3 regions of the uncultured Roseobacter sp. genome follow, and region 3 is predicted to be linked to each of the others. Evidence: riboswitches for the same ligand, from Rfam matches in the RefSeq annotation. Region 3 holds a riboswitch; each other region holds the start of a gene.
The links. A riboswitch is a leader RNA that binds a small molecule or an ion and turns the genes downstream of it on or off. The one in region 3 is predicted to bind cobalamin.
Positions count from the first base shown of each region.

Region 1: it holds a riboswitch for cobalamin, as region 3 does, so the genes downstream of both, Q1A20_RS19180 (DUF1636 domain-containing protein) here and Q1A20_RS00245 (energy-coupling factor ABC transporter permease) in region 3, are expected to answer to the same signal.
Region 2: it holds a riboswitch for cobalamin, as region 3 does, so the genes downstream of both, bluB (5,6-dimethylbenzimidazole synthase) here and Q1A20_RS00245 (energy-coupling factor ABC transporter permease) in region 3, are expected to answer to the same signal.

Region 1 is NZ_CANMXR010000010.1:16,267-20,474, reverse strand. It holds gene Q1A20_RS19195 (hemin ABC transporter substrate-binding protein) at 1-49, shown strand, start outside; gene Q1A20_RS19190 (iron ABC transporter permease) at 54-1,121, shown strand; gene Q1A20_RS19185 (heme ABC transporter ATP-binding protein) at 1,123-1,911, shown strand; cobalamin riboswitch at 2,042-2,262, shown strand; gene Q1A20_RS19180 (DUF1636 domain-containing protein) at 2,365-2,769, shown strand; gene Q1A20_RS19175 (ABC transporter ATP-binding protein) at 2,766-3,548, shown strand; gene Q1A20_RS19170 (ABC transporter substrate-binding protein) at 3,562-4,208, shown strand, end outside.
Region 2 is NZ_CANMXR010000004.1:230,684-234,891, reverse strand. It holds gene Q1A20_RS10210 (VPLPA-CTERM sorting domain-containing protein) at 1-969, shown strand, start outside; cobalamin riboswitch at 1,384-1,578, shown strand; gene bluB (5,6-dimethylbenzimidazole synthase) at 1,622-2,329, shown strand; gene Q1A20_RS10200 (cupin domain-containing protein) at 2,547-2,858, opposite strand; gene Q1A20_RS10195 (SDR family oxidoreductase) at 2,880-3,623, opposite strand; gene Q1A20_RS10190 (GntR family transcriptional regulator) at 3,817-4,208, shown strand, end outside.
Region 3 is NZ_CANMXR010000001.1:51,450-55,657, forward strand. It holds gene Q1A20_RS00235 (mechanosensitive ion channel family protein) at 1-474, shown strand, start outside; gene cobF (precorrin-6A synthase (deacetylating)) at 488-1,228, opposite strand; gene Q1A20_RS00245 (energy-coupling factor ABC transporter permease) at 1,294-1,971, opposite strand; cobalamin riboswitch at 2,024-2,207, opposite strand; gene cobA (uroporphyrinogen-III C-methyltransferase) at 2,243-2,962, opposite strand; gene Q1A20_RS00255 (cobyrinate a,c-diamide synthase) at 2,959-4,208, opposite strand, start outside.

The sequences.
Region 1 (4,208 bases), on a different contig from region 3:
CGCGCAAGCCGTCCGCACCCTTCACAGCGCGCTCGACGCGGCGGGCTGAGGCAGTGGCGCTCGCCGACCAAAGCTTATCGGTGAGCGTGGACCGTCGCCAACGCGCGCGTCAGCTGCACGGCGTTCTGGCAATGGGTCTGATCGTGGTCTGTGTCACCAGCCTGGCGGTAGGAGCATCCGGCACATCGCTATGGCAGGCGCTCTGGGGCCTCGCGATCGGTCAGGGCACATCGGCAACCGACGCGGTGATCCTCTGGGACATCCGCGCGCCGCGCACTTTGCTGGGCGCCTGCGTCGGCGCCGCCCTGGCGGTGTCCGGCGCCGTCATGCAGGGCCTCTTTCGCAATCCGCTGGCCGACCCGGGGCTTTTGGGTGTCAGCGCAGGCGCAGGCCTCGGTGCGCTGCTCGCCATCGTTGTGGGAACCGCCCTGCCCCTTGGCATTGCGACCTACCTCGGAGATGCATTGCTGCCGGTCATGGCCTTTGTCGGCGCTTGGGCATCGATGATGCTGCTCTATGCCGTGGCCACGCGGTCCGGGCGGACATCGGTGGCGACCATGCTGCTGGCGGGGATCGCCCTTGCCGCCCTCACCGGCGCGCTCTCTGGCCTGCTGATCTTCCACGCGGATGATATGCAACTGCGTGAGCTCACCTTCTGGCAGCTCGGATCGCTCTCGGGCAGCACCTGGGCCAAGGTTGCAATTGCGGGGCCCGTCATCCTGCTGGCCACCCTGATCGCCACCACTCTCGCCCGAGGTCTGAACGGTCTCGCACTTGGCGAAGCCTCGGCCCACCACATCGGGATCAACGTGCAACGTATCAAGAATATCGCCATTCTTGCGGTCAGCGCCGCCACCGGGGCTGCTGTCGCGGTTTCGGGCGGCATCGGGTTTGTCGGGATCGTCGTGCCGCATCTGCTGCGGCTGGCCACGGGTCCGGATCATCACGGGTTGCTGATCAACTCCGCGCTGCTGGGCGCAAGCCTGCTGTTGCTTGCCGATATCATATCACGCTTTGTCGTCGCGCCTGCAGAATTGCCAATTGGCATCGTCACCGCCGTGCTCGGCGCACCATTCTTTTTGTGGATCCTCCTGCGCCGCCGCAATGTGGTGGATTTGTAAGATGATCAGCGCGCGGAACGTCACCCTGAGATACGGGCGCAAAACCATTCTGGAGAACCTTAACTTCAGCGCGCAACCCGGCGTGCTGACCGCGATTGTCGGGCCCAACGGCTCCGGCAAAACCAGCCTGCTCAAAACCCTGACTGGCGAGACCCCCTGTGACGGCGAGATCACCCTGGCAGGCTACGACATTGCGACAACACCGGCGTGGCAACTGGCCAGCTTCCGTGCCGTCCTGCCGCAATCGACGCCCATGTCGTTTCCTTTTCAGGCCATCGAAGTGGTGCGGCTTGGCCTCGGTCAAGGGGTATCGGCGGATGCGCATCTGCCAGACCGGGCCCTCGCGCGGGTTGGCCTCGCCGGCTACGCACAGCGCTTTTACCAGGAACTGTCGGGCGGCGAGCAACAACGTGTCCAACTGGCGCGGGTGCTCTGCCAAGTCTGGGATCCGGTGATAGATGCGCAGCCGCGCTGGATGCTGCTGGATGAGCCGGTCTCAAGCCTGGACATCGGTCATCAGCTTGAGGTCATGCGCATCGCCCGGGACTACGCAGATGCGGGTGGCGGTGTCGTCGCGGTAATGCACGATCTCAACCTCTCCGCCATGTTCGCCGATCAAATCGTCTTGATGAAATCCGGCCGTATCATCGCGGACGGCCGGACCGATCTTGTGATGACGGATGCGCATCTGTCAGAGGCATATAATTGCGCGGTCCGCACCCGAACGCCGCCGCCATGCTCGGACTGGTATCTTCTGCCACAAGCAGCAACGCAGGCCGATGCAGGGTGACCCTTCTGGTGCCGCGACTCTCGGACAGTCGCTAACGCAGGTCCAAAAACCTGTCAGCTCACCAAAGCCGCTCCCCAACTGTTTTCTGACAGCCAATGTGTGAATGTCACTTGACGGTGGAGACCTTCTGTCGGACTGTCCCTGCGATGGTTCCCGGCTGCGAAATGCACAACCGGGATGAAAAGGGAATACGGTGAGGACGCGCCACTTGGCACCAAATCCGTGACTGCCCCCGCAACTGTGAGCGGCGAGCGACCCCGATGATCACCACTGAACGCCACCGCGTTCGGGAAGGATCGGGCGAGCCCGGACCCGCGAGTCAGGAGACCTGCCATCATTGATGCAACTTCAACCCGGGCGGGGCGTCCGGACAGGAGGCCATGATGGTTTTACGGGTCAACCCGTCAAGAGTGACATGCCTGCTGCACGCCCTGCATCTTCGCGGAGGGCGACATGGGACAACCAACTCACAGAATTACAATATGCACATCGTGCCGACATGAGGGCAGCGCGTGCCGTCCCGGCTATGAGCTGATCGTCAGGCTGCGTGCCGCGATTGCAGCGGCGGGCGACACGGTCACCGAGGATTTCGAGATCTCCGGCGTGGCCTGCATGGCGGGCTGCGCACGGCCCTGTACCGTCGCCTATCACGGCTCGCGCAAAGCGACCTATCTCTTCGGCGATATCGAGCCCGACGCGGACATCGACGATCTCGTGGCATTCGCCCGACAATATGCCCTGCTGGAGGACGGCTGGTGTTCTTCGGTGGATCGTCCCGGAAAGCTGCGCAAGACAACGCTGGCCCGTGTACCGGCAGCGATCATCGCGCTGGAAGACAGCACCGAGCGGGTCTCGTGAGCGCCGCCGAACTTGTTGCTGAGAACATCAGCTGGGCGCCCCGCGGGCCTGATCCGTTGCTGTTGCACCCCACCAGTTTTCGCGTGGAGGCCGGGCGGGTGCTGGGCGTGGTTGGTCCAAACGGGGCCGGTAAATCGACATTGCTGCGACTGATCTACCGCTACCAGCGCCCCTCGACCGGGCATATCTTTGTCGCCGGGGAAGATATCTGGGCCGTGCCCCCCCGCATGGCCGCCCGCAGGGTGGCGGCAGTGTTGCAGGAGCACATATCCCTCTTTGGCTTGACGGTCCGCGAGGTCGTTGCGCTGGGTCGCACACCGCACCACGGCGGGTTTTGGTCTGCGGGCGCGCGGGACGCCAGTATCATCGAGGCTGCGATCACGCAGCTCAATCTGGAGGCTTTCGCGGACCGCGATCTTGCCACGCTGTCGGGGGGTGAACGGCAACGGGTCATGGTCGCGCGCGCTTTGGCACAGGAGCCACAGGTTCTGGTGCTGGATGAGCCCACCAATCACCTCGACGTGCGCCATCAGCTGGAAGTGCTCGCCCTGATCCGCCAGCTCGATCTGACGATCGTCGTCTCGCTGCACGATCTCAATATGGCCGCTGACATCTGTGACACGATCCTGTTGCTGGACCGGGGCCATACCAGAGCTTTTGGTCCGCCCGATCTGGCACTGACCGAGGCGCTGGTCTCCACCACATTCCGTGTCGATGCACGCGCCGAGCGGCTCGCGCCCAGCAACACCCAACATTTCTCATTCCACCTGCCCGAGTGAAGGAGCCACATTAATGAAACCATCCCTGATCGCCCTGCTGATGAGTGTCATCGCAACAGGCCTAGGCGCCGAAACCACGGTGCAGAGCTGCAACCGCACGGTGACCTTTGATACCGCACCAAAGGCCGCCGTCTCCAATGATGTGAACCTGACGGAGATGATGCTGGTGTTGGGGCTTGCAGACCGGATGGTCGGCTACACCGGGATTTCCGGCTGGAAAACCCTCGATCAGGAGATGACGGCAGGCGTCGAGGCGCTACCGGAACTGTCGTCGAAATATCCCAGCAAGGAGGTGTTGATCGGTGCCGATGCGGATTTCTTCTTTGCCGGCTGGAACTACGGAATGAAGGTGGGCGGCGACGTGACCCCGGAGACCCTCGCGCCCTTCGGGATCGACGTTTACGAGCTGACCGAAAGCTGCATCCATATCGGTGAAAAAGACGCGGCGAGCATGGAAGATATGTACAACGACCTTCTGAACCTGGGCGCGATTTTCGACGTCAGCGAGAAAGCCACCGCGCTCGTGCAGGGATACCGGACCGAGCTTGAAGCCTTTACGGCGAACCTGGCCCCGCTGGAGACCGCACCACGGGTGTTTGTCTATGACAGCGGCGAGGACGTGCCGTTCACGGCCGGGCGCTACGCGATGCCCAACGCGCT
Region 2 (4,208 bases), on a different contig from region 3:
ACTGCCTTGATCGGTCTGATTTTAGGCGGAATACCGACAATGTGTGAAAAAATTCCACGAAAACCTTGCATAGCGCAAAGGCTCAGCTACCTTTCTGCTCGTGTGAAATATGCACACGATTTTGGAAAACCGCATGAAGTGCACATTACTTGTCAAATCAGCTGCCTTTGCCGGGGGCTCGGCCTGTTGTCTGTCGCGGCTGCAATGTTCGGCCAGTATTGGCCGAAGCTTTACCGGTTACGGACAGTTTCACTACCGCAGTGGCCGCAGATTTCGGAGGCCAGACAAAACGTGATGATCGTCAAAACCGTCATCGACAGGGCGCACGTGTTCGGATCGGCAATACCAACAACTTTCACCATATCAACGGAGAGGATGAACGAAATGAGAAAGCTACTACTCACCCTGGGCCTAGGCCTGGCGTTAGCAACCGGTGCTGCCAACGCGGCGACAATCAACGGCGGTGAGACAACCGTGACAGTAACCGCCCCGCTTACGACACTAGGGCTTGGCGGTGCACCGTTTGGAACAGCGACGGCGACCGGGGCGACCTTTACCTTCCCCATCACAGGTGGTTCCACGGCCGGCGGGGGACTTGAGATCCTCCACGACGGCAGCGGCGTCACGTTGTTCACCTTGGACACCACCGATGATGTCGAGGTCACTGTCGGCAACTTTGTGATCGACACCTTGGCGGAAACCGTGTTCGGAGACGTGATTGGTGGGCCGACCGGCCTCGACCTCTTTTCCTTCGGTACGGCACAAGGGGGGATCGGCCTTGAAATCACCGGCACCCTTGCCGGCGCGTTGACCAGCATTTTCAACGCCCCCGATCTTACCGGCGCGCAGTTCGGTGTGGCAAATACCAGCCCTGAAATTGCACCTGTTCCACTTCCCGCAAGCGCGCTCCTGCTGCTCGCGGGCTTTGGAATGTTCGGAGTGGTAAAGGCACGACGCCAACCCTCCTGATAAAGAGTAAGCCGAGTTGTTTTGGGGCCGCTTATCAGCGGCCTCAATCCGACCACCTCAACCCTGAATTCGGCGCCCCTTTTATTCTGCATTACCAGTCTGGTGAGTACCGGCAGGCCATGTTGCTAAAATTTTTAAAGATGTCCTGCAGGGTGCGTTGTTTTAACATCGAAGGTGCGCATCTTTTCGCGACTTCGCAGCCACGCCTAGAAGATGAACCTGATAGCGCCCTAGGGACCGCCCGATCTCGAACTTTTATAATACTGGGGAGGGTCAAATTTTCACAGTTGTTCTAGGTTTCGGAACAACGGATCAAGATCAGCAACCAGGAAGTTTCAAACATCAGCTTCAACCTACAAGCGCCCCGGCAAAGCGACTTTCAGCGAACACTGATTGTGACCCGTCTCACGGAATGCTAGCCTCCAACAGTCTGGTGCTTGCCCTGCCTTGCAAACGGTAAGGTGAGAGAATCGGGAATGCGGTGGAACTCCGCAACGTGCCCAACGCTGTAAGGTGGATGGCGCTGCATCGTGCCATTGGCTTCGGTCGAGAAGGCGCAGCCCCAGGTGATGCCAAGTCAGAAGACCGGCCAGACATATCAGGGCTTCCCGATGGTCACCGGGCGGCCAGTGTCTGTGACAGGGGATATGTCATGTTGCCACCCGTTCCTGCCCCGACGGGGCCGTTTTCTGCTGAAGAAAAGGCCGCTGTCTACCGCGCCATTCACACCCGTCGCGATGTGCGAAGTCAATTCACCCCCCGCCCCATCGAGGAGGCCGTTTTGATGCGGCTTCTCGATGCCGCCCATCACGCGCCTTCGGTCGGGTTCATGCAGCCATGGAACTTTATCGTGATCCGCGATGCAGAGGTGAAGGCGCAGATGCAAACCGCCTTTGCGCGCGCCAATGCCGAGGCCGTGACCATGTTTCCCGCCGACCGCCGCCCGGTTTATTCAGCACTTAAGCTCGAAGGTATCCTCGAAGCGCCGGTGAATCTATGCATCACCTGCGATCGGGAGCGGGCCGGGCCGGTCGTTCTGGGCCGTACCCACAATTCGGAGATGGACCTTTATTCAACCGTCTGCGCGGTGCAAAACCTTTGGCTCGCGGCTCGGGCCGAGGGCATTGGCGTTGGCTGGGTCAGCATTTTTCGCGAGGACGACATCCGCACCGTTCTGGATCTGCCCGATCGCGTGGTGCCGGTGGCCTATCTGTGTCTGGGCCATGTGGACGCCTTGCATGAAATCCCTGAGCTGGAGGCAAAAGGTTGGCGCAAACGGTTACCGCTGGCGGATCTGGTGTTTGCGGACCGCTGGGGCTGCAAGGATGACCCGGCCACATCCGAAAGCGCAACGAGCTGATTGCTGCTGGGCCGACCCCACTCTAGCTTAGCAATGTCGCCTTGATTTAAGGTACAGCCGTCAGCTCCAAACGGGGCTTTTGCCGGTTTTGCGCTCGAAGAGGGCATGTAAGCACTTTCACGGGGATCACCGGTCAATATCGCAGGGGATAAGGTCGGCATTCGGGACAAACCGGACCTATCAAGAAGGCTGTTTAGGTCGCCCTGCGGGTGTCAGCTCAGAGAAAATCTTCCCGGCGTGGTGTGAAGCAATCGACCAGCGTGCCGGGTTCCAGACAGACGCACCCATGCTTCATCCCGGACGGAATAACAAAACTATCCCCCGGCCCGACCTCGCGTACTTCATCGCCAAGAGTGAACTGGAACCGGCCACTTTCAACATAGGTCGACTGAACGTGGGGGTGATTGTGGAGCGCGCCAATGGCGCCTTCTTGGCCGAAACGGAAAGCCACCACCATCAGCTCCGGATGATCCGAAAGGACCTGCCGGGTCACGTTTTCTGCCGTCGAAACAATCGGAAATTCAGACATGTCAGATCCTTTCAGAAGCGGTCAGGAGAATACCATCCCGCCGTTGATGTCGATGTTTGTGCCGGTGATGAACGCAGAATCCGCACAGGCGAGGAACAAGATCAGGTTGGCCGTATCATCGGTATTGCCCTGTCGTTTCACCGGTGCGGCTGCTTCATACCCGCGTCGGCCCGCATCGGGCGTATGCACATTATGAAAATCGGTGTCGATCATGCCAGGACACAAGGCGTTGACCCGGATGTTCGGCCCCAACTCCTTGGCCAGCGCGCGGGTCATGGTCATAACCGCACCTTTTGACGTGGCATAAGCCACCGCACCGGACCCACCGCCATCGCGTCCGGCCTGGCTTGCCAGGTTTACGATGGTTCCGGTATTCATGTGCTGAAGGCACGCCTTCGTCATCATGAATGTGCTCGTCAGGTTCAGGTCCATCACTGCGTTCCAGTGTTCGAGCGGCATCTCCGACACAGTCTTGCGGGCGATCAGGCCTCCGGCATTGTTGACGAGCACGTTGATCCCGCCAAACTCATCGACTGTCTGGGCAACAAGCGCGTCGACATCCTCCACCTTGGTCAGATCACCCTTAAGCGCGAAGGCCTGCCCTCCCTGCGCTTTGATCTGCTCCACCGCGGCATCCGCTCCGGCACTGCTGGAATAATAATTGATGGCCACATTTGCCCCTTCCGCAGCCAGTTTAATGGCGGCGGCCTGTCCGATGTCCCGACCACCGCCGGTAATGATCGCCGTTTGCCCTGCAAGTTTCATGCGCTGTCCTTTTCCGTTTTCACTCACACTGGTATACTAGTCATTTAACTGGTATACCAGTGTGATATGTATCGCGAAACCTGGTCAAGCTCGCGAGGGAAAGAGAGAACGACAACATGAACGCCTCTGTTTTGTTCCCGATAGTGTTTCGATATGACCTTTTGAAGTCCGGAAAGACCATGGAGATGATGCAATGGCTCAGGCAACACAACTCGGCGAGCGGCGCACAAGTGTCGATGACATCTTTGACCATCTTCACCAGGAAATCCTGTCGCTCCGTCTAAGACCCGGTGATAAAATCTCCGAGGCCGACATCGCCGCCCAATTCGGCGTGTCCCGGCAGCCCGTGCGGGACGCGTTCAACCGGCTTGCCACGCTTGATCTCTTGCTGATCCGCCCGCAACGCGCCACCGAAGTGAAGAGGTTTTCCTCCCGGGAGATCGCCAAATCGCGTTTCGTGCGCGCCGCAGTCGAGCGGGAAGTCCTGCGGCGCGCCGCGCAATATTGCGACGCAAGCGGTGCAGCAGAACTTGACGCCGCACTCGCGGCACAGGATCGGGCAATAGAGGACAATGACGTCGATAG
Region 3 (4,208 bases):
ACCATTCCCTATGGCAGCGTCGAAAAGGTCACCAATTTCAGCCGCGACTGGGTGATCATGAAACTGATGTTCACCGTGCCCTTCGATACCGATCCCAACCGGGTCAAAAAGATCTTCAAGAAGATCGGCGCGGAGATGCTGGAAGACCCGCTGTTCAAGGATGATTTCCTGGAGCCCTTCAAAAGCCAGGGCGTGTTCCAGTTTGATGATGTGGGCATCGTGATGCGCGGTAAATTCATGGCCAAGCCGGGCACGCAATTCACCATCCGCAAGGAAATCTACAACCGTGTGCGCAATGAGTTCAAAGCCAATGGGATCGAATTTGCGCGGCGTGAGGTGCGGGTCGAAATCCCGGGCATGGAAGATATTGAAAGCCTTGAAGAGAATGAAAAAGCCGCAGTTCAAGCGGCGGCGTCAAGTGCGGTGGACCAGCATATCGCGGAACAACAGGCTGCGGCGGCCGCAAAGAAGTAGCGGCGCAACGGGTTCAGTCGCAGGTGCTGAGCAAATAGGTATCCATGATCCAGCCGTGACGCGCGCGTGCCTCGGCCCGCATCGCCACGATGCGTGCCGCCACATCAACGAGCTTGCCGCGATCCAGGATTTGCTCCGGCATGCCCAGATAGGCGCCCCACCAGATGTGCAGATCGCTGCGGTCCAGCGTTTGGAAACTGGCCTCGCCGTCCAGCATCACCACCACCCGCTCTGCACCCTCCGGCCAGCCGTGGTCGCGCAGACGCCGCCCGGTGGTGATCAGAACGGGGCCGTTCACCGTATTGAGCGGCAGCGCATGGGCGGCGGTCAGCGCCTGAACGGCGGTGATGCCCGGCACCACGCGGATATCGGGTTTGGGATCCAATCGCTGCGCAATGCGGATGGTGCTGTCGTAGAGCGAGGGATCGCCCCAGACCAGCAGCGCCACCGGCCCTTTGATGTTGGTTCCTGCCACAGCGGCCTGCCAGCGCCGGGCGATCTGGTCGTGCCAGCGCGCCACACGTTCTGCATAAGGCAGGTCCGGGTCCCGCACCGGGTAGTCAAAGGGAATGATCTCGGCCTGCGACCCGCTGACGTCGATGATCCGGTGCCGTAGGGTTGCCAGATCGTCTTTACCCGCGCCCTTGTGCGGCACCAGAATGACCGCCGCGTCGCGCAGGGCCGCCATCCCTTGCCCGGTCATATGATCGGGGGATCCGGTGCCGATCCCGATAAGCCAGAGCGTGTCGATCACTGTGCAACCCTCACAAAAAACCCCGGACCCCACGGAGGGATCCGGGACGGTTGTCTAGCAGCGGTTTACGCCGCGTTGAAGAGGCGCTGGGTAAAGAGACCTGTGGCCTTGTTCGCGCGCATGGCCTTGGCGCTGGCCAGCACAGCAAGGTCGGCAATCGGTTCGATGATCACAACCAGCATATAGGCCGCCCCGAAGGTCAGGACCGACTGGAACGTCTCGGCGCCGACACCTTGACCATAGAAGGCCCAGAATGCGACCCAGGCGACAACACCGCCCTGATACATCGCGGACAGTTTGAAGACGTCTGCATAGGCCAGATCAACATAGGCTTTATGCTCGGGAATGAACCTCTGCGCCAGCGCCGAGATCGCAAAGAGCGGTACAAGCAAGGTGGTCACATTCACAAAGAACATCGGCAGATCGCTGGGCGCGAAGAAGGTGCCCTGAACCAGCAGACCGAGGGCAAGCCCCAGCGCGGCAGGTGCCGCGCCCATCAGCAAAAACAGCGTGGTGCCCAGAATGAAGTGCACTTCAGAGACGCCCACGGGGAAATGCGGCAGCACCTCAAAGAAGATGAACGTTCCGATGGTCGCCAGCGCCGTGCGCACGGCAAAGGATCCGACGGAGTGGTCCTTGAGATCCTTCAGCGCGAGCTTGGCGGTATAGCCCGCCGCACCCGCTGCGGTGGCATAGGCGAAGGCCATTTTGGCACCATCTACGATCCCGGGTTCGATATGCATGTTTTTGTCCTTTCTGTGCTGCCCCTCCGGCAGCGTCTGATCCGTTTGCAAACGGGTTATGGGTTGGGACGGCAGGTCTCCTGACTTGCGGGTCACGGCGCGCGGGTCCTTCCCGGCCTTGCGGCCAGTGGGTCTTTCCGTTGCGCTCGCCGCTTACAGTTGCGGGGGCAGTTCGGGCCTTTCACCCAATTCCCTTTTCAGCCACAGAATGTGGCACCGTATTTCTAGTCCTATCGCTGATGCTCCGGCCCGAACAACAAAAAAGCGACTTTCAACTCTCAGCAAACGGCCCATAGAGGATCAAAGCCGGTTTTTCTCCGACATCCTGCGCCAGTTGTTCCGCCAGTTCCGACACGGTGGATCGGGTGATCTGCTGATCCGGACCGCTGACGCTTTCCGCGAGAATCGCCGGTGTATCTTTTGGCAGCCCTTTCCGGGTCAGCGCCTCAAGCAGCCGTGGGAAGGTCCGCTTGCCCATGAAAACCACCGTGGAGGCGGACGGATCTGCCAGTGCGTCAAGGTCCAGATCTTCAGGCAATTGCCCCGACACATCATGGCCGGTGACAAACTGCACGCGGCGGGCCGTCAGCCGCCGGGTCAGCGGAATGCCCGCCGCCGCCGCGGCCGCACAGGCGGAGGGAATGCCCGGGATGATCTCATAGGGGATACCTGCCTCCCGCAGGGCCACCAGCTCCTCTTCGAGACGGCCAAAAAGGCCGCTGTCCCCGGATTTCAGCCGCACCACGCGTTGATCCATCTGTGCATATTCCACCAGCAACCGGCTGACGTGATGTTGCTTGGGCGATGGCCTGCCCGCGCGTTTGCCCACGCCCACCAGATCGGCACCCGATCGCGCATGGCTCAGGATCGGCCCCGAGGAGAGATCGTCAAAAAGCACCGCATCCGCACGCTTCAGCCGGTCGACCGCCTTGAGGGTCAGTAGTTCGGGATCACCGGGGCCGGAGCCCACGAAGCTGACGAAACCGGTCACGCACCCTCCTCCGCCGTGATGAGGTGAAAAAAGGTGCCGGAGACATTGCCCCGGTACGATCCGGTCTCAGGCACCGGGTTGCCATCCGCATCCGCCACCTGCGCCAGCGGTGCGTCCGGTTGTTCGAGTATGGTTGAATAGTGGAACTCGTGGCCTCTGAGCGCGGCACCGGGCGTATATCCCGGCAAGGGCGCGTCCAACACCGCGCGGCGGTAGCCCAGGTGGAATTTGCGTTTTTCATAGCTGGTCACCAGACCCAGCAGGCCCGCCATCCTGTGGTGCGTGCCTTCCTTGTCGATCAGCGTATCGCCCAAGGCCATATAGCCACCGCATTCCCCATGCACGGGGCGCGTTTTTGCATGTTTTCTGATGCCAGACAGGAAGTTATCCGCCGCAGCTAATGTTCCACCGTGCAGTTCCGGGTAGCCGCCGGGCAGCCAGATCAGATCGGCCGTTGCGTCAGGAGCCTCATTGGCCAGAGGCGAGAACGGCAGGATTTCGGCGCCCGCCCGGCGCCAGCCTTCCAGCACATGCGGATAGGTGAAGGAAAAGGCCGCATCCCGCGCCAGGGCGATCCGTTGCGCGGGCGGCACCGGCAACTGTGCGCCGGCGTGCTCTGGCAGTTGCCCTTTCGCTGCATCCCGAATGGCGCTGATGTCGACATGCTCGCGCAGGAATGTCGCGTATCCGGCGATAGCGACCTCCAGATCCGGGTGCTCCACCGCCTGAATGAGCCCGAGGTGCCGTTCCGGCAGGGTCAGATCGCCGCGCCTCGGCAGCACGCCCAGCACATTGACGCCCGCGTTTTCCATGCCCAGCCGCGCGAGCCGCTCGTGACGGGGCGATGCACAACGGTTCAGGATCACGCCAGCAAAAGGCACCTGCGGGTTGTAAGCCTGAAACCCCAGCGCCGTGGCCGCCGCCGATTGCGCCTGCCCGCTGACGTCGACGATCAGCACCACGGGCCAGCCCATGCGCTGCGCGGTCTCAGCACTGCTGCCGAACCCGCTTTGTCCGCGGGTGGCGACCCCGTCATAGAGGCCCATGGAGCCTTCGGCGACGCAGATGTCCGCGCCAAGCGCCTGACGAGAGATCGCCGCCAGCAGATCCGGCCCCATCGCCCAGCTGTCGAGGTTGAACGACGCCCGACCACTGGCGGCGTGATGAAACGCCGGGTCGATGTAATCGGGCCCGGATTTGAACGGCTGCACCTGCAATCCGTCCTCTGCCAGCGCCCGCAGCAGCC